Regions from separate parts of the Pseudobutyrivibrio ruminis HUN009 genome, predicted to be linked through region 1. Evidence: predicted binding sites of a transcription regulator. Region 1 holds the regulator's gene; each other region holds the start of a gene.

Region 1 (7,155 bases):
GAAATTCCTGTTTGTGTTGGATACGAAATCGATGGTGAAGTTACTACTGATTTCCCAGTTACTAGCAAGCTTGAAAAGGCTAAGCCAGTTCTTAAGACACTTCCTGGCTGGAAGACAGATATTCGTGGAATCAAGAAATACGAAGATCTTCCTGAAAACTGCAGAAACTACATTGAATTCATTGAGAAGGAAATCGGTTTCCCAATCACAATGGTTTCAAACGGACCTGGAAGAGACGATATCATCTACAGATAATTATTTTGAAGCTGGAGCTATGGCTCCGGCTTCTTTGTTTGTTCAGACTTTTTTGTTATACTAGATACAGAATTGATTATGGAGGAAATGATGAAGAAGTTTATTTCAAAGTATTATAAAGGTATATTTTTAGCTTTAGCGATTATTTTGCTTGTGATAGTTTTGATAATCACCTTTAATGCTAAGTCGCCTGCAAAGATGATTCAAAATCTTGATGGCTCTGAAGACCAGGCTGAAGTTTTAGATGAAGCTAGTGAAATAGAAGACGAGGGCGAAAATGTTATATTGCTTGATAATGAAGAAGTGTATAGCTTCCAGATGACTGATAGCAATAATATTTTGCTTACATTTGAAAGAGATGGTGATGACTGGGTTTATACAGATGACCCTAGTATTGATATAAATGAAGAAAGAATTGAAAAGCTTCTGAATTATATTACTGACGTTAGATTCGTAGATACAATTTCTACTGATGACGAAAATGGCGACAAGTATGGCTTGAATCAGGATTCTCCGGTGTATATCATCAAAGATGCAAATGGCTATTCGACATTTATTTCGCTGGGCAAAATTGATGAAGAAACTGGACAGATTTATTTTGCTTTGAATTATGATTTTTCTACTATTTATGTAAATAGCGGAAAATTAGCAGGCGTAAACAAATACGCAATCGAAGATTTAATACAGTAATAGTTTTTTTAAGCCTATTTATACATAGTTTACATATTTTTGTAGCTGTGTTATTATATATCGGTACGAAAATTACTGTAACTCAGGTTTTGGACACTCCGACCTTTTCCTTAGTTACGGCATATTAAAAGTTTTTAGGAGGTAGTAAAATGATTACAAAAGAGAAGAAGCAGGCAATTATCAATGAGTATGCTAGAACAGCTGGTGACACAGGTTCTCCAGAGGTTCAGATCGCTGTTCTTACAGCTCGTATTTCTGAGCTTACAGAGCACCTTAAGGCTAACCCAGGTGACCATCATTCACGTCGTGGTATGATGAAGATGGTTGGTAAGAGAAGAAACCTTCTTGCATACCTTAAGAATACTGACATTGAGAGATATCGTTCAATCATTGAGCGTCTTGGCTTAAGAAAGTAATCTTTAAGAGCGGAGTATTGCTTACTCCGCTCATTTTCTTATTTATTTTTCGATTTCAAGCAAAATCCGAAGCCACTGAATTAGGAGAGTATAACTCTTCGTTTTCAGTAGTTTCGGGTTGATGCTTAAATAATAAAATATTTGAAGGAGAAAACCATGAAGACATTTACAATGGATTTGGCTGGTAGAACACTTCGTGTTGATATCGGCAGAGTTGCTGCACAGGCTAATGGAGCAGCATTTATTCAGTATGGTGAGACTACAGTTCTTTCAACTGCAACTGCATCAGACAAGCCTAGGGATGGTATCGATTTCTTCCCACTCTCTGTTGAGTTTGAAGAAAAGACATATGCTGTTGGTAAAATCCCTGGTGGTTTCAACAAGAGAGAAGGTAAGGCATCTGAGAACTCAGTTCTTACATCTCGTGTTATCGATAGACCTATGCGTCCACTTTTCCCAAAGGACTATCGTAATGACGTAACACTTAACAACATGGTTATGTCAGTAGATCCACAGTGTCGTCCTGAGCTTGTTGCTATGCTCGGCGCTGCTATTGCTACATGTATTTCAGATATCCCATTTGATGGCCCTTGCGCTATGACACAGATGGGTATGATTGATGGAGAGTTTATCGTAAACCCTTCACAGGAGCAGTGGGATAAGGGGGACCTTAAGCTTACAGTTGCTTCTACAAGAGAAAAGGTTATCATGATCGAAGCTGGCGCAAACATCATCCCTGAGGACAAGATGATTGAAGCTATCTATAAGTGTCATGATGTTAACCAGACAGTTATCGCATTCATCGACGAGATGGTTAAGGAATGCGGTAAGCCAAAGCATGAGTATACATCATGCGCAATCCCTGAGGAGCTCTTCGCAAAGATGAAGGAAATCGTTACTCCTGAGGAAATGGAAGGTGCTGTATTCACAGACGAGAAGCAGGTTCGTGAGGAAAATATCCGTCAGATCACAGAGCGTCTTGAAGAAGCATTTGCTGATAACGAAGAATGGCTTGCTGTTCTTGGTGAGGCAATTTACCAGTACGAGAAAAAGACAGTACGTAAGATGATTCTTAAGGATCACAAGCGTCCAGATGGTCGTGAGATCACACAGATTCGTCCACTTGCTGCAGAAGTAGATATTATTCCACGTGTTCATGGTTCTTCTATGTTCACTCGTGGTCAAACACAGATTTGTGACGTTGTAACTCTTGCACCTCTTTCAGAGGCTCAGAAGATTGATGGCCTTGATCCATTCGTTACTGAGAAGAGATACATGCATCACTACAACTTCCCTGCATACTCAGTAGGTGAGACAAAGCCTTCTAGAGGACCAGGACGTAGAGAAATTGGACACGGTGCACTTGCAGAGAGAGCACTTCTTCCAGTACTTCCTACACCAGAAGAATTCCCATATGCAATCCGTGCTGTATCTGAGACATTCGAGTCAAATGGTTCTACATCAATGGCTTCAACATGTGCTTCATGTATGTCACTTATGGCAGCTGGTGTACCTATTAAGGCTATGGTTGCTGGTATTTCTTGTGGTCTTGTTACAGGCGATACAGATGACGATTTCGTTCTTCTTACAGATATCCAGGGTCTTGAAGATTTCTTCGGCGACATGGACTTCAAGGTAACAGGTACAAAAGAAGGTATCACAGCTATCCAGATGGATATCAAGATTCACGGTCTTACACGTCCAATCGTTGAGGGTGCTATCGCTCGTTGCCGCGAGGCTAGATTCTTCATTATGGACAACTGCATGAGCAAAGCAATCGCTGAGCCACGTAAGGAAGTTGGAGAATACGCTCCAAAGATTATCCAGCTTACAATTGATCCAGAAAAGATTGGTGATGTTGTTGGTCAGCGTGGTAAGACAATCAATGAAATCATTGCAAGATGCGATGTTAAGATTGATATTACAGATGACGGAAACGTTTCAATTTGTGGTACAGATGCTGCAAAGATGGATGAGGCTAAGAGAATGATTGAAATCATCACAACTGATTTTGAGCAGGGTCAGATCCTCACAGGTAAGGTTGTAAGCATCAAGGAATTCGGTGCATTTATCGAGTTCGCTCCAGGCAAGGAAGGAATGGTACACATTTCTAAGATTGCTAAGGAAAGAATTGACAGAGTAGAAGATGTTCTTACTCTTGGCGATACTGTTAAGGTTGTATGCCTTGGTAAGGACAAGATGGGACGCATCAGCTTCTCTATTAAGGATGTTCAGTAAAATTAGATTTTATTTGGCGCCTGACATTAGTCAGGCGCATTTTTTAAGGAAAAACTATGTTACTTAATGTTTCGCATATTTTTAAATCATTTGGAGAAGATGGCATTATAAAAGATGCCACTTTTACTGTGGATGAGGGTTCTAAAGTAGCTATCGTTGGTAACAATGGAACGGGAAAATCTACGCTATTGAAAATCATAGTTGGAGATTTGCCTGCAGATAGTGGCGAAGTTACTCTTAAAAAAGATGCAACTATGGGCTATTTAGCTCAGTACCAAGAGGATTCTTTTGGTAGTAGTATTTTGGATACAGTACTCAGTGCCCGTGAAGATTTGCTTTCCATGGAAAAACGTCTTTCAGATATGGAAATGGAGATGTCAAATCTTGATAGTAAAGATGCTGCGACTTTTATGGAAAATTATCATAAGCTACAGCATCAATTTGATTTATTAGGTGGATATACATTTCGTTCTGAAGCTGTTGGTATTTTAAAGGGCCTTGGCTTTGAAGGGGATGATTTAAATAAAAGCATGAATGAGCTTTCTGGAGGTCAGAAGACACGGGTTAGCTTAGGACGTCTTCTTGCTTCATCACCAGATTTGCTCTTATTAGACGAGCCTATAAACCATTTGGATTTGAATTCAATCGTGTGGTTGGAGGGATATTTATCTTCATACAAAGGCGCAGTTGTAATTGTTGCTCATGATCGATATTTTCTTGATAAAATTGTAGATCATGTTGTTGATTTATCCTATGGACGCACTAGTGTATATACAGGAAATTACACAGCTTTTTCTGAGCAAAAGGCTTTGTATCAACTCACATATGAGCGCAGCTATGAAAAACAGCAAAAGGAAATTGAACACCAGAAAGCTGTTATTGAAAAGCTTCAATCCTTCAACAGGGAAAAATCCATAAAAAGAGCTGAAAGCAGAAAGAAAATGCTTGATAAGATCGATATTATGGATGCACCTGATAAGGATATGCCTAGAATGCGACTTACTCTTGAGGTTGAAAAGGAAAGTGGCAAGGATGTATTAGATTTTTCTCATGTGACAAAATCATACGATGATAAAAATATCTTTACAGACCTTTCATTCGAAGTTCACAAAGGGGATAGAATCGCTATTTTAGGTGACAATGGTACAGGAAAGACTACAATTCTTAAATGTATCAATGGTCTTACAGATTTTGAATCAGGAGAGATTCGCTTTGGTGCAAATGTTACTGTAGGATATTATGACCAGGAGCAGCAGGGGCTTACAGAGTCAAACACTATCTTTAGTGAGCTACATGATTCTTATCCTTATCTCACAGAGACTCAGGTTAGAAATACATTAGCGGCCTTTATGTTCACAGAAGATGATGTTTTTAAACGCATCAGCGAGCTGTCCGGTGGCGAGAGAGGACGTGTCTCTCTTGCAAAACTTATGCTTTCTAAGTCTAATCTTTTAATCCTTGATGAGCCTACAAACCATCTTGATATGGATTCGAAAGAAATGCTTGAGGAAGCACTTAACGAATATGACGGAACTTTGCTTTATGTAAGTCACGATAGATATTTTGTTAACCGTACTGCAAATATGATTCTTGAACTTTCAGATGGTCATCTTACAAAGTATCTTGGCAATTACGATGATTATATTGTCAAGAAGGAACAACTCTCTGCAGCAAATGTTGCTTCAATCCAGGAATCTGTAGTAGACTCTAACGCTACAGCTGCAAAGCTTGATTTTAAAGAACAAAAGAGAATTGAAGCGGAAAAGAGAAAGCTTCAAAACAAAATCTCAAAAATCGAAGAAGAGATAGAAAAACTAGAAGAAAAAAAGGCAAAGATTCAAGACGAATTCTTAAAGCCAGAGAATATGACAAATTCTGCAAAGCTCAACGAATTAACTGCTGAACAGAATGAAATAGATTCTAAATTGGAAGATTTATATTCTCAGTGGGAGGAGTTAAGTTTATCTTAAGCATGTATAAGTCTTTGTTAAAATCTTGACATAGTTTTTGTGTGATTTTATAATTAAGATTGAAAATTGTAATTAGGAGGTATATGGGTTGGATAAACAGATTTCACAAGCAGTCATCAGAAGACTTCCTAGGTACTACAGATATTTGGGCGAACTTTTAGACGATGGTGTTGAAAGAATTTCATCAAATGATTTAAGTAAGAGAATGCATGTTACAGCATCTCAGATTAGACAGGATCTTAACAACTTTGGTGGTTTTGGTCAGCAGGGTTATGGATATAATGTTGCATATTTACATGATGAAATAGGAAATATCTTGGGAGTTAACGAAACACATAATGTTATCGTTATTGGCGCTGGTAACTTGGGCCAGGCTATTGCAGGTTATGTTAAATTTGAGCGTGTAGGTTTTAAAATTATTGGATTATTTGATGTTAATCCTGAGCTTAAAGGCAAATTAGTTAGAGACATTCCTGTTCAGATGCTTGATGAGCTTCCAGAATTCATTAAACATAATGATGTGGAAATTGCAGCTTTAACATTGCCTAAGTCAAACGCGAGATCTACAGCATTAAAGCTTGTTTCACTAGGCGTACATGCTATTTGGAACTTTGCTCATGTTGATTTAGATGATATTCCTGATGTTATTATAGAAAATGTTCATTTATCAGATAGTTTGATGCAACTTTCTTATAACATTACTCAACAGAAGTAGGTGAATGTATATGGCGGACAGGGATTTTACAACTGCCATTTCCAAAATCAAGGTTCCTATGCTTATTTTGGATCAGAAATGGCATAGACTTTTTGCATTAGGCGGAAAGCCTGAACAGGTTAAAGAGCTTGAAAAGCAGGAAAATGACTTACTGAAACGTGAAGCTGAGCTGAAAAAGGAACTTAAAGACCTTAAGAAGGTTAAAGAAAACTTGATGGCTTCGGTTATGTCCAATATGGAAGGAACTTCTGATCTGGTTTCAAAGAAGCTTGATGATGATAAAAGACTTTTAGAAGAATGCAAGGAACGCATCGAATCAAACGAAGAAGAGTTGAGCGAGCTCCCACAGAAGACAGATGATGTTAACCGAGAGCTGATGTTGGCAACAATGGATTATTGCTACGATAAACTTCGTACTAATTCCACAGAGGCAGAGGAAATTACTAACTGGATTAAGGATGTTAGAGTTCAGCTCAAGAAAAACGTTATTCGCAAGCATAACCGCGAGATTAACAATAAAGAGATTTACTCATATATGCATGATGTATTTGGTATGGAGGTACTAAATCTATTTGATATGCAAAATGGGGATTTCTATATTGGTACAATCGATGATAAAGGTGAGCCTGTAAAAACACCTGCAGATAAGCAGGATGAAAGTGATAAAACAGATCTTTCTGACATTCAGCTTGAAGAAGTAGATTTGGATGCAGTTTCTAAGGAAACAAAAGAAAATACTGAGGAAGCAGAGGCTTCACCTGAAGAATAGAATTTACTGTTTTTTAAAAGACTAAACACCATTATGTTTAGTCTTTTTCTTGTATATATGGTATCATTATTATTGTGATAATTTACGTATTTCAAGAAAGGA
Region 2 (7,155 bases), 220 kb from region 1:
GTTTGTCTCGGCATTTCTGAAGTGCTCTTCTCCATATACCTCAAAAATATCAGAAATAGACATGCCCTCTCTATCAGAAATAACCTGATCCATCTCTACTACTTCCATAGCAAAACATGTGCTCAAATAATCAGAGATTGTAGTTTTACCTGCTCCCATAAATCCAATCAGGACAATATTGTAATTAAACAAGTGTCTAGCCTGGATACGCTTGGCATTTTTAACTATCGAACTATAAATGTCCTTTACTTCCTTGCCGTGACGTTTCCCTTCCAAGCTCTTGTCTAACCAGCGATCTCTTTTTTCATCCTGTTCTGGCTGTAAAATCTGTAAACCATTCTCTTCTTTGTATGCCATAATTTCCTCAACAATGGCATTTCTCATAAGCAATGCATTAAGAATAATTTCGTCGTTCTGAGCAAGATGCTCTCTTAACATTTTGAGCTGTTCCATGTCTTATTCCCCTTTGATACTTTATTTTGAATAGTATCATACTAAAAAATCAGACAGAAAGAAACCACTTTTTCCTTCTGTCTGATAAATAAATTTTAGATTAAATTAATCAAGGAAGTTAAATCTTAAAGAAAATCATGTCTCTCAAGAACCTTGATGATATCACGACCTTCTTCTGTACCTTCGATAATACGACGAGCACGCTTAGAATCACCAATATTGTAAATCTCAACATTTGTATCTTCAAATGCTGTATTTAACTCATCGATGATAGGTGTATTTGAGCGCATACCAAGGCAGATGAAGCCTAAATCAAAGTCGATGTTCTCGATTTCGCCTTCTGGATTCTTAACGATAAACTTATCGTTGCATACTTCCTGAAGAGCTGTGTTTGTCATCTGACGAACATTGTACTTAGCCATCTTTGCTGCTGTATCGCACTTTGTGATTGGATCAAGTCCGTTACCAATGATAGGTAACATCTCGATAATAGTAACCTCAGCACCTCTTTCTGTGAAGTACTCCATAACATCAAGACCTACGGCACCGCCACCAACAACAGCAACCTTCTTACCTGTCATGTCCTCAGGATATGTATCAAGACGTTCGATCATCTTGATAACTGTAGCTACATTTGAATCATCCTTATCAACAAGGTCTAATAATCCCTTGATAGGTGGTAATGTAGGGTTTGAACCTGTGGCATTTACGATGATATCTGGGTTCAAGCTCTTAATCTGATCAACTGTAGTATCGTTGTTTTTAAATATGAAGAGATTTCTTAATTTGCTAGCACGGTTAATCATGTACTTAGGGAAATCAGCAAGTCTCTTCTTATCAGGAATCTTAGAAATCTGAACAGAAAGACCGCCAAGCTCTGCCTTCTTCTCAAGAAGGAATGTTGTACATCCAACCTCTGCAGCTGTACAAGCAGCTTCAAGACCTGCTGTACCACCACCGATTACTACAACGTTGCAAGGCTTGTTAACCTTTCTCTTGTAGTATTCGTCATTAGCGTTAACAGCTGGGTTAACTGTACAACGAATTGGAAGGTTGAGACCAATTCTGTGGCCTGCGCAACCTACGTTACATGAAATACACTTGCGAAGCTCATCCTCACGGTTGAACTCTACCTTATTTACCCAATTAGGATCTGCAATAAGACCACGGCCCATACCGATGATATCAGCATCTCCTCTTTCAAGAATTTCCTCAGCGACCTTAGGATCACGAATATTTCCCATTGTTACACATGGCTTGCCATATTTTTCCTTAACAGCCTTTGCCATGTATGAACGCCATCCATCTGGAAGATAGTTTGCATCAATCTGGAACTGAATAGAACTATTAAGACCAGCAGAAACGTCAAATACGTCTACTTCTTCCTGGAAGTACTGTAAATACTCGATAGTGTCCTCTAGTGTGTTTCCTCCCTCAACAAACTCATCAGCACTAATACGGACAAAAATTGGGAAGAATGGTCCTACCTGCTTTCTTACCTCTTCTACAACAAGCTTTGTAAATCTAGCGCGATTTTCTGGTGATCCACCAAACTCATCTGTACGCTTATTAGTAGTAGGTGAAAGGAACTGGCTTAAAAGATATGAGTGACCAGCATGAATTTCAACACAGTCAAAACCGGCTGTCTGTGCACGCTTTGCTGCCTCACCATACTTCTTTACAATATTGTAGATTTCTTCTTTCTCAAGTGGACGTGGAATCTCCCCGCCTGCCTTTGAAGGAATATCTGATGCAGAAACTGGCTGCTCTCCTGTACGAGCAGAAACAGCTGATGCACCAGCGTGGTTAATCTGAATACCTACACAAGCGCCATGCTTATGCATTCTCTCTGTAAAGTAATATAAACGTGGAATGAAATTGTCATGATCAATTCGAAGCTGGGTTGTACCATTAGAACCCTGTGGTGAAAAGACACTAGCATTTTCAACCATTAATAATCCTGTGCCACCCTTTGCTCTCTGCTCATAGTAATCAATATGAACAAATGTCATCTCGCCATTCTGATCACCGTAGTTAGTTCCCATTGGTGTCATCATGATACGATTCTTAAGTGTCATACGACGAATTGTAAGTGGTTCAAAAATGTGTGGATACTTATTTCTCATTATAGAATGCTCCTATTTACAAACAAAATTTACGTGATAAGAGCTGTCAAGATGAAAAGCGGGCATGCTTTCCTTTTTTATAAGAAAAGTATAATCCCGCTTTAATATCAAAATCCAATTCATTTTTTGTAATTAATTAGTGCATAGAATGTACCAATATGAAGTCAATCATACGTTTTACGGCAGGCATCTGATATCTTCCCTTCATATACGCCATATAAACAGTGTGTGAAAGACTATATTCAGTGGAAAGCTTCTTTATTATAACGTCATTCCTATGAATACTATCTACGTCTGCAACTAAAGCTATACCAAAGTTGGCTGCTACAAGAGCCGCGATACCATTTTCGTCTGGTGATTCGCAAATAAAGTTAGGCTCAATCTTATTTTGTAGGAAAAAATCCCTTGTCAATCTACCAAGTCCTGATTTTCTTGTATATCCCAATACTGGGTATTCTTCAAAAATTGATGCATCTAAGGTATCGTTTTCTTCCAGCGGATGTCCCTTAGGAAGGATAACCACAAGTTCCTGCTGTAATATAGGAATAAACTTTATATTTGGCTCATCCTTAACAAAGGAACCAAATATAATATCGTAGCTACCCGACTTTAAGCCTTCTATATTTTTAGAGGTAATATCCTGATGGAAGTTAAATGTTACTTCTTTATTTTTATCTTCTAAGAGGAACGCTCTACAAACATTTGGTATAAAAGAACCAGCAAGTGGAGCAACATATGCTAAATCAATATGCCCTCCTGAACCAGTTAATTGATGCATTTTACGATCAGCCAAATTGATTTCGTTTAGAATTCTATCAACGTGCTCGTAAAAAATATCTCCTGTTTTTGTCAAAACTACATTTCGTCCAGTTCTTTCAAATAGGACTACTCCTAGCTCTGATTCAAGGGAGTTTATTGAGCGACTAAGGGATGGTTCTGATATATGAAGCTTTTCCGCAGCCTGGTTGAAATGCTGCAATCTAGCGGCCTCATAAAAATACATCATTTGATTTAGAGTCATAGTTCTCCTCTCTCTGTTTTGCACAATATAATTGTTGTATTTTCATTACTTATTATCAATTTTACCACAATTGATAGCTAAAAGCTATTAATAATATGCAATAGAAGTATTGGAATTATACATTAATACACATTAAAATATATGTATAAAGACTGTTAAGATTTTAACAAAGGGCATGCAAAATCTTAAAGAATTTATGGAGGAATTAAAATTATGGCAGAAAGAATTACAGGACACACAGAGCTTATCGGACTTATGGCTTATCCAATCAGACACTCAAGCTCACCAGCTATGCACAATGAAGCATTTGCATATCTTGGTCTCGACTATGCTTACCTTGCATTTGAGGTAGATAATAGCACACTCGAGGATGCTGTAAAAGGTATCAGAGCTCTTAAGCTTGTAGGCTCAAACGTTTCTATGCCTAACAAGACTGTAGTAGGTAAGTATCTTGATAAGTTATCTCCTGCTGCTGAGCTTTGCGGAGCTGTAAACACAATCGTAAATGAAAACGGTGTTCTTACAGGTCACATTACAGACGGTATCGGTTACATGCAGTCACTTAAGGACTACGATATCGATGTTATCGGAAAGAAAATGACAATCGTTGGTTGTGGTGGTGCTGGTACTGCTATCCAGATTCAGGCAGCACTTGATGGCGTTAAAGAAATGTCTATCTTCAACGTAAAGGATGCTTTCTGGGAGAACGCTCAGGAAACAGTTAACAAGATCAACGAAAGAACAAACTGCAAGGCTACACTTTATGACTTAGCAGACCTTGACGCTCTTAGAAGAGAAATCGCTGATTCTTACCTTCTTGCAAACGCAACAGGTATGGGTATGAAGCCACTTGAGGGCCAGACATGGTTACCAGATACTTCATATCTTCGTCCAGACCTTATCGTAACAGATACAGTTTACGCACCAGCTAAGACAAAGTTCCTTGAGATGGCTGAGGAAGTTGGATGTAAGAGAATGAACGGTTTTGGAATGATGTTATTCCAGGGTGCTGCAGCATTCAAGCTTTGGACAGGCAAAGAAATGCCAATCGAACACATGAAAGAAGTACTTGGAATTAAGTACGAGTAAATTTAAGGAGAAAAATATGAACAAGAAATATTTTCCAGCAGCTTTAATTCTTTATTTGAATTACTTTATTCACGGAGTTGGTTGCTCAATCTTAGGACAATCTGTAATTAAGGAAGCTCTTGCTACTAGCTGGGGCGTTGAGGTAATGTCAATCACTGCTATTTCAGCAGCACTTGGTCTTGGTAGACTTATTGCTCTTCCATTCGCTGGCCCTCTTTCAGATAAGTTAGGCCGTCGTATTTCAGTTATGATTGGTGGCGCTTCATATGCTATCTACCTCATTGGTCTTGCTATGGCATTCAACGCTGGCGTTAACGGTGGTTACCAGATTGCATACGTATGCGCTATCGTTGGTGGTATTGCAAACTCATTCCTTGATACTGGTATTTACCCAGCTGTTGCTGAGATTATCAGCGATGCTCCTGGTGTAGCTACAATGGGAATTAAGTTCTTTATCGCTATTTCACAGATGTTACTTCCATTCTTCCTTGGAATGACAGTTGCAACAAACGCAGCAGGTCTTGTTTCTTACAACAGACTCTTCTATGTTTGCGGTATTGCATACATCGTATTACTTGTACTTATCCTTATCCTTCCACTTCCAGATTCAGATGCAGCTGCAGCTGAAAAGAAGGAAGGTCTTATCGATAGCTTAAAGCACACTCACTTCTCTATCGAGTCAGTTGCTATGATTCTTATCGGTTTCACATGTACAGGTACATTCCAGTTATGGCTTAACTGTGCACAGAACTTTGCAAAGACAAATGTTGGTTGGGAAGATCCTTCAATTATGCAGACATACTATTCAATGGGTACAATCCTTGCTCTTATCGTTACTGCTCTTCTTACACGTAAGATTAAGGACGTTCGTTTCATCGTTGCATACCCAGTTATCTGCCTTGTAACATTAATTTTAGTTCTTTCAGCTCCTTCAGTTGGATTATGTAAGGTTGCAGCATTCGTTATCGGTTGGGCTGGTGCCGGCGGACTTCTTCAGATTGCCACATCAGTTTGTAACATGCTCTTCCCTAAGATTAAGGGTACAGTTACAGCACTTGTAATGATTGCTTCATCACTTTGCAACTACACTATTCTTACAGCTGCTTCACAGATGACACCATCAGGCGTTATGGTTATGAACATTGTTCTTACAGCTGTTGGCGTATTACTTGGATTATTTGTAAATCTTAGATACACTAAGATGGTAGAGGCAAATTCATAAAACAGAGGAAAAAAATATGAATACAGTAAAAGTAAGAAATGTTGTTATTGGCGAAGGTGTACCAAAGATTTGCGTGCCTATCGTTGGAAAAACAAAGGAAGACATCCTCGCAGCAGCTGCTTCATTCAACGGCGTTGCACATGATGTAGTTGAATGGCGTGTTGACTGGTTTGATGATGTATTTGATTTTTCAAAGGTTGAGGATGTTCTTAAGGATTTAAGAGCCGCTCTTGGCGACACACCTCTCCTCTTCACTTTCAGAACAAGCAATGAAGGTGGAGAAAAATCTATCGATAAAGATGCTTACGCTACACTCAATAAGAATGCAGCTGCAACTGGTATGGTAGATTTAGTTGATGTAGAAGTTTTCACAGGTGATGATATTGTTAAGGATATCGTTGCTAGCGCTCATGCAAACGGCGTAAAGGTTGTAGCTTCTAATCATGACTTTGACAAGACTCCTGACAAGGACGATATCGTTTCTCGTCTTCGTAAAATGCAGGAGCTTGGCGCAGATATTCCAAAGATTGCTGTTATGCCTACTTGCAAAAAGGATGTAGTTACTCTCCTTGCTGCAACAGAAGAAATGGCAAGCAATTATGCAGATCGTCCAATTATCACAATGTCTATGGCAGGCACAGGACTTGTTAGCCGTCTTTGCGGCGAAGCATTCGGCTCTGCTCTCACATTCGGTGCTGTTGGAAAAGCTTCTGCACCAGGCCAGATGAACGCATCAGACCTTTCTACAATACTTAATCTTATACATGGTTCAATGTAATTATTAAGTCTTATAAGGGCGGTTTGTGCTCAGCACAAATTGCCCTTAAATTTTAAGAATTTAGTGTAAATATTCTGAATTATTTTAACTTTACTTTGCTAAAGTACTTCATAATGTTTATACTAAAATCATACAAACTAGCCAAAGGGGTACCATTATATGACTGGAATCAAACGTATTTTTTTCTTTGTAGATGAATACCTTGAAGAATTCATCATGGTCGTTCTTCTTATCGCTATGAGTGTCATTATGGGCATTCAGATTTTCTGCCGCTACATTTTAGGGGCTTCTCTCTCATGGTCAGAAGAAATCACTAGATATCTTTTTATCTGGTCAGCATTTTTCAGTGTTAGCTTATGCACTAAGAAATGTATTTCAATCAAGATTGACCAGTTCATTCGAAATCTCAAACCAAGAAAAAAAGCATCTGTAAAAGTATTAAATCTTACAGTAGAATTCATTTTCT
Region 3 (7,155 bases), 140 kb from region 1:
TGCTGTAAGGGCACTATCCTGAAGCTCAGCATAATCTTTCTCGATTGCTGCAGCATCTGTACCATTATCTGCAAGAATTTTTGCAGCCTTAGAAGCTTCCATTGCTCCAACAGATGTGGTATCAAAAGCGTAAACTAAATCTGCACCAAGTGACTTTGAATTCATAAGTACATATGGTGTGCCATAGCCCTGCTTTGTAATAAGGTTAATCTTTGGAACACTAGCATCTACAAAACGCTGTGTCATTTGTGAAAGAGCTCTTGGAAGTCTCTTTTCCTGACATGTGCATGATTTGAATGCTGCAACATTTGTAATTGAAAGAACTGGGATTTCATACATATCACAAAGATCTACGAAATCAGCTGCTTTCTCACAGCCAGCAGCTGAAAGAACTGCCTCACCATCAATCTCTCTATTACCAACAACGCCGATAGTAACACCATCAAGTTTAATAAGACCAGTTACCATTTCCTTAGCAAAACCAGCCTTAAGCTCAACAAACTGTCTGTTATCTGCAAGCTCTGTTGCAACTGCAGCCGCATCTGTAAGCTTGCTCTCAAGACCTTCTGCTGCTCTATTAAGATCATCACTTGCTTCTACGATATCGTTTGGAATCATAGAAATAACCTGTCTCATAGATGAAACAACCTCTGCAAGTGAACCATGCATATCAACTGTACCAGCCTCTTCAAACTGGAATGCTGCTGAAGAAGTATCGCATTTATCAGAACTGTTTCCAGAAATTGTATCTGGTGAGTTAATGAAAAGCTTTGCTCCATCAACCATAAATGTGAAATCTGCAAGTGCAGGTAATACTGAAAGACCTCCACCACAGTTGCCAGCTACACAAATAAGCTGTGGAATAACCCCTTTAACATCGGCAGCTCTTTCAATAACAGAACCAAGTGCTTCAAGTGCATCAAATGACTCCTGAAGACGAACTCCGCCGCAATCAATAAAGCCAATTACTGGTGCACCAACCTTAAGTGCCATGTCGTATACAGAAAGAATCTTTTTAGCGTGCATTTCGCCAATTGTGCCACCCAAAACATCGGCATTCTGGCTAAATACGAATACTAAAGTTCCATCCACAAGACCATGTCCAATAATTACTCCGTCTGATGGTTCCTTTTTCGCATCAAGGTTAAAATCAGTGTTGCGACTTGTCACTAATGACTGAAGCTCAACAAAGCTGTTGTCATCAAGTAACGCGTTAATTCTAGCCTGAGCCTGACTTAAATCATTACCCATCTTATACCTCCATTTATATAAATTATTTCAAAATTTCTCGCAAGTTTAATGATAACCATTTTTATCACCCATTTCAATGCGAATGTGTTAAAAAATTGTCATAAATTTATGAAGAAAAGATTGGTCATTATTTTCCTTGAAAAATAGGCATAAAAATAGCCAATCCAAAGGATGGATTGGCTATATAACATACATATAAAATTAAATGGTAACTTCAACATTATTCGCTTCGTTTTCTGCCTCGATTTTGAACTCTTCGATTTGGGTTTGAGATAACTCAGGAAGTTCCTCGATTGAGCTTACTCCAAATGAACGAAGGAACTCCTCTGTAGTACCAAAAAGCATAGGTCTACCAGGCGCATCAAGACGTCCAAGCTCTGTACAAAGACCAAACTCAACAAGCTTTGAAACAGCAAAGTCGCAGGAAACACCACGAATCTTTTCGATTTCAGATTTTGTGATAGGCTGTTTGTATGCGATGATAGAAAGAGTTTCAAGCAAGACATCAGTAAGAACATATTTCTTAGGCTGTTTTGCTATACGAATAAGATATTCGTAAATATCAGGGCTAGTACACATCTGGTATGCCCCATCAATTTCAGTAATTGTGATACCTCTGTTCTGCTCTTTGTAGTTGCTTTTTAATGACTCAATAGCCTCTACAACTTGTTTTTCATCTATTTCAAGAGCCTTTGCGATTTTAGATGGCTCAACAGTGCCACCCATTGCAAAAAGTATACCCTCAACTATGTTTTCGATTTCTTTTAATTCCATAATACCCCTTCAAAAGCTGTCTAGGCAGCAATCTTTGATTCTATAAGAATATCTGTAAATGTATCTTCCTGAGTGATGTTGATTTGACCAGCCTTCATCATCTCTAAAATGCAAAGAAAAGTAACAATAACCTCTGTCTTTGAATGAGATGCCTCAAGAAGATTTCTAAAACTAAATGTATTGTGAGCCTTAGCAAAAGCAATAGTCCATTCCATTTTCTGCTCTAGGCTTACTTCTTCTTTTTTGATTTTGCCGAATGTAGAACGAATTGGATCTCGACGATTATCCTGTCTCTTGAGAACCTGGTTGAAAATATCGTTGAGCTTGTTAAGTGTCAAATCGCCCATAAGCTCTTCTAAATCAACCGGCTGCTCATACTTAAGAACTTCGTCAGGAATGGTAGGCTCCTTGTAGAATACAAGGCTAGCATCCATCTGTCTATCCCTAAGTTGGTAAGAAATTGTTTTGTACATTTTGTATTCCAACAACTGCTGTACCAACTCTGCACGTGGGTCCTCAGCTTCCTCTCCATCCTCTTCTTTTTCTTCGCGAGGGAGAAGCATGCGGCTTTTGATATCCAAAAGAGTTGTTGCCATAAGTAAGAACTCGCTCATGACATCCAAATCACTTTGGTCCATTGCACGCACATATTCCATGTATTGATCAGTAATCTCAACGATTGGAATATCGTATATATCAACTTTATTTTTGTCTATCAGGTGAAGAAGCAAATCCAAAGGCCCCTCAAACGCCTGAAGCTTAACATTCATTTCCAAGTTTTTCTCTCCCTAAAAACCGTCTGTTACGACTACAAGCCTTAGTAATTCTCCGCTCGACATATGTCTCGCTTGAGAATTCAAAGAGCTTGTAGCCTACAGACTCATCTAAATATTAAATACTTGTATCTAAATTCTATCTTCTACGAACTAAAAATGGTCTCGTACGCCTAGACCACGTATGAGACCATTATAAAAGACTATATTGTGTATGTCAACACGATATACCACTATATGTAGTTGTCAGACAATTTTAAAGCGATTCTAAAGTCTTGCGAATTTCAATGATGAAATCGCGTGAATTAAGGACTGTTGGATTTTCGATAGATGTGATAAGAGCCAAATCCTTTGTCATCTTGCCATCTTCGATTGTTTTGATGCATGCTTTCTCAAGCTTATCTGCAAATGCAGAAAGCTCAGGAATGTTGTCTAATTCACCGCGCTTTCTAAGAGCACCTGTCCAAGCAAAAATTGTAGCTACAGAGTTTGTTGATGTCTCCTCACCCTTTAAATGCTTGTAATAGTGACGCTGAACAGTACCGTGAGCCGCTTCGTACTCATAGTAGCCAGCTGGTGAAACAAGTACTGATGTCATCATAGCAAGTGAGCCAAATGCTGATGAAATCATATCGCTCATTACATCGCCATCATAGTTCTTACAAGCCCAGATGAAACCACCTTCAGATTTCATTACACGAGCAACCGCATCATCGATAAGTGTATAGAAATATTCGATTCCTGTCTTATCAAATGCGTCCTTATATTCTTTATCAAAGATTTCCTGGAACACATCCTTAAATCTATGATCATATTTCTTTGAAATAGTATCCTTTGTAGCAAACCAAAGATCCTGCTTAGTATCTAAAGCGTACTTAAAGCAGCTATGAGCAAAGCTTTCGATAGAATTGTCAAGATTGTGCTGTCCCTGAACAACGCCGGGACCATTAAATGTATGAACAAGAGAACGCTCTTCTGTTCCGTCTTCAGCTGTGTATACAAGCTCAACTTTTCCAGCTCCTGGAATTCTCATTTCGGTGTTCTTGTATACATCACCATAAGCATGACGAGCAATTGTAATAGGCTTTTTCCAAGATTTAACATTTGGGTCAATACCTTTAACAACGATAGGTGCACGGAAAACAGTACCATCTAGGATTGCACGAATTGTACCGTTTGGACTCTTCCACATTTCCTTGAGATTGTATTCAGTCATACGTGCTGCATTAGGAGTGATTGTTGCGCACTTAACAGCAACTCCATATTTCTTTGTGGCTTCAGCTGACTCCACTGTAACTTTGTCGTCTGTCTCGTTTCTATGCTCTAAACCTAAGTCATAATACTCTGTCTTTAAATCAATGAATGGAAGAAGTAGCTCGTCCTTAATCATCTGCCAAAGGATACGAGTCATCTCGTCTCCGTCCATCTCAACCAAAGGTGTCGTCATCTGAATTTTGCTCATACATTATCTCCTTAACCCAGTCCGCCAGTTACACTCTCAAGCATTGTATTTCTACGCTCAACAACACGTTTCGCTTTAGAAATACAATAGCTTGATAGCTACTGGCTCAATTAATAATAATCAAATTACAGTATTACTTTACCACGAGGTTTACGATTTTGTTTGGAACGTAAATCTCTTTAACAAGGTTCTTACCTTCGAGAGCCTTTGCTACATTTTCGTCAGCCTTTGCTGTTGCAAGAGCTTCATCTTTGTCACATCCGTTAGGAATTGTGATTGTAGCCTTAAGCTTTCCATTTACCTGAACAGCGATTTCAATTGTAGATTCCACAATCTTCTTAGGGTCATATTCTGGCCACTGTGAAAGTGAGCAGTATCCTTCACCGCCAAGCTCAGCGTACATTTCCTCGCAAAGATGAGGAGCAAATGGGCAAAGAATCTTTACAAGAAGTATAAGGTTATCCTTTGTGATATGACCTTCAGCAACAATATCATTAAGAAGTCCCATCATCGCAGCAATAGCTGTGTTGAACTTCATAGCTTCGATATCTTCTGATACCTTCTTGATTGTCTTATGAATACCTGTTTCAATCTTTTCGCTATTTGCTTCATCTGTAACGATGTCTGTAAGACCAGCAAATCTCTCAAGGAATCTCTTACATCCACGAACCGAAGCGTCAGACCAAGGAGCAGCTGCGCCGTAGTCGCCCATGAATAATACGTAAGTACGAAGTGTATCAGCGCCATATGCATCTACGATATCAAGTGGATCGATTACGTTTCCACGTGACTTAGACATCTTCTGTCCATCCTCACCAAGGATCATACCCTGAGCACTTCTCTTCTTGTATGGCTCTGGAGTATTTACAACACCAAGGTCATAAAGGAAGTGATGCCAGAAACGCGAGTAAATCAAGTGACGTGTAACGTGCTCCATACCACCGTTGTACCAATCTACTGGCATCCAGTAGTTTAGCTTTTCTCTAGCAGCAAATTCGTTGTCATTATGTGGATCGATGTAACGAAGGAAATACCAAGAAGAACCAGCCCACTGAGGCATAGTATCTGTCTCACGCTTTGCAGCGCCGCCACACTTAGGACATTTGCAATTTACAAAGCTTTCTACTCTGGCAAGTGGAGACTCTCCATCTGTACCAGGCTCAAACTTCTCCATTACAGGAAGCTTAAGTGGAAGCTCCTCATATGGAACTGCAACATCGCCACATGTAGGACAATGTACAATTGGAATAGGCTCACCCCAGTAACGCTGTCTGTTAAATGCCCAGTCTTTCATCTTGAACTGAACACCAGCCTTACCGCAGCCTTTTCTTTCAAGTTCCTGAATCATTCTATCGATTGAGTCCTTTTTGTTGTTAAGACCATTAAGGAACTCAGAATTAATCATGTTTCCTTCGCCTGTGTAAGCTTCTTTTGTAACATCTCCACCCTCGATAACAGGGATAATATCAATGCCAAACTTAGTAGCGAAGTCCCAGTCACGCTGATCATGAGCAGGAACGGCCATAATAGCACCAGTACCGTAGCCCATCATTACGTAATCTGAAATAAATACAGGGATTTTCTTGCCAGTGATTGGGTTGATTGCATCGAAGCCCTCAACACGAACGCCAGTCTTGTCCTTTGAAACAAGCTGTGTACGCTCAAACTCAGACTTCTTCTGGCACTCTGCTCTGTAAGCTAAGATAGCGTCCATGTTAGAAATCTTGTCTGCATATTTATCAATATATGGATGCTCTGGAGCAATAACCATAAATGTAACACCGCAAAGTGTATCTGGGCGTGTTGTGTAAATCTCAAGCTTATCTTCGATTCCTTCAAGTGTGAAATTTACGAAAGCACCCTTTGATTTACCAATCCAGTTAACCTGCTGCTGCTTGATATTCTCTGGGAAATCAAGACCATCAAGTCCCTGAAGAAGCTTATCAGCGTACTCTGTGATACGAAGATACCAAACGTCCTTTTCCTTCTGGATAACGTCTGTATCGCAGATATCACATTTACCACCCTGTGAATCCTCGTTTGAAAGTACTACCTTACAATGTGGGCAGTAGTTAACAAGAGTCTTATCTCTGAAAACAAGGCCCTTCTCGAACATCTTAAGGAAAATCCACTGAGTCCACTTGTAGTAGTCCTCCTGTGTAGTGTCGATTGTACGACTATAATCAAAAGAGAATCCTACACTCTTAAGCTGAGTAGTAAATTTCTTGATATTATCATCTGTAATCTTTCTTGGATGAGTGTTTGTCTTTACAGCGTAATTCTCTGTAGGAAGACCAAATGCATCAAAACCGATAGGGAATAATACATTGTATCCCTGCATTCTTCGCTTTCTAGATACTACCTCAACTGAAGAATAAGCCTTGATATGTCCAACGTGCATACCAGCACCAGATGGATATGGGAACTCTACAAGACCATAGAATTTTGGCTTATCAGAACCATCAACAGCTTTGAAAATCTCGTCCTTTTCCCAAGCTGCTTGCCATTTTTTCTCAATAGCTTTAAAGTTATGTTTCATTTTCTCACCTCGTAATCTATACAACTAACCGAAATTATAATAAAAGCTGTAGAGTTTTGCAATGAAAACATCTACAGCTTTTTAATAATTATCGCTCTTGTCCTGTGGTAACACGACCTTCTTCCTCGGGGTCATACCCTGTCCAAATATCATCGCCAAAATTGTAATAATAAATGCTAAATCGCTCTAATGTATTACCCTCGAAGACATATGAAGATAAATCTTTCAATAAATAGTCTTTATATTTTACCAGATGCCCTCCATTAATAAGGCTATCCGGATATGATAGATATACATAAACAATTTTATTATCATCGTCATCAAGTAACGCATACTCATATACGCTACTTTGACCA

What was found. Region 1 encodes Rex, which represses fermentation and respiration genes when NADH is low (regulators of the CRP and FNR family bind a similar motif). Its sites were predicted from a motif close to ATTGTTAANTANTTAACAAT; they were not measured.
Region 2: a site for Rex is predicted at 3,752-3,771, ahead of BO15_RS0108195 (shikimate dehydrogenase). Genes of this name have one in related genera too.
Region 3: a site for Rex is predicted at 1,335-1,354, ahead of BO15_RS0109880 (carboxyl transferase domain-containing protein). Genes of this name have one in related genera too.

The regions. Positions count from the first base shown of each region.
Region 1 covers NZ_JNLH01000001.1:2,045,457-2,052,611, forward strand. The annotation lists gene BO15_RS0109225 (adenylosuccinate synthase) at 1-255, shown strand, start outside; gene BO15_RS0109230 (DUF4340 domain-containing protein) at 343-945, shown strand; gene rpsO (30S ribosomal protein S15) at 1,095-1,361, shown strand; gene BO15_RS0109240 (polyribonucleotide nucleotidyltransferase) at 1,518-3,599, shown strand; gene abc-f (ribosomal protection-like ABC-F family protein) at 3,656-5,569, shown strand; gene BO15_RS0109250 (redox-sensing transcriptional repressor Rex) at 5,658-6,284, shown strand; gene BO15_RS0109255 (hypothetical protein) at 6,295-7,053, shown strand.
Region 2 covers NZ_JNLH01000001.1:1,822,708-1,829,862, reverse strand. The annotation lists gene BO15_RS0108210 (shikimate kinase) at 1-453, opposite strand, end outside; gene BO15_RS0108205 (FAD-dependent oxidoreductase) at 579-2,579, opposite strand; gene BO15_RS0108200 (LysR family transcriptional regulator) at 2,716-3,600, opposite strand; gene BO15_RS0108195 (shikimate dehydrogenase) at 3,814-4,689, shown strand; gene BO15_RS0108190 (MFS transporter) at 4,706-5,911, shown strand; gene aroD (type I 3-dehydroquinate dehydratase) at 5,928-6,689, shown strand; gene BO15_RS0108180 (TRAP transporter small permease) at 6,849-7,155, shown strand, end outside.
Region 3 covers NZ_JNLH01000001.1:2,180,810-2,187,964, forward strand. The annotation lists gene BO15_RS0109880 (carboxyl transferase domain-containing protein) at 1-1,251, opposite strand, end outside; gene scpB (SMC-Scp complex subunit ScpB) at 1,453-2,025, opposite strand; gene BO15_RS0109890 (segregation and condensation protein A) at 2,046-2,801, opposite strand; gene BO15_RS0109895 (NADP-dependent isocitrate dehydrogenase) at 3,055-4,260, opposite strand; gene leuS (leucine--tRNA ligase) at 4,394-6,799, opposite strand; gene BO15_RS13295 (helix-turn-helix domain-containing protein) at 6,888-7,155, opposite strand, start outside.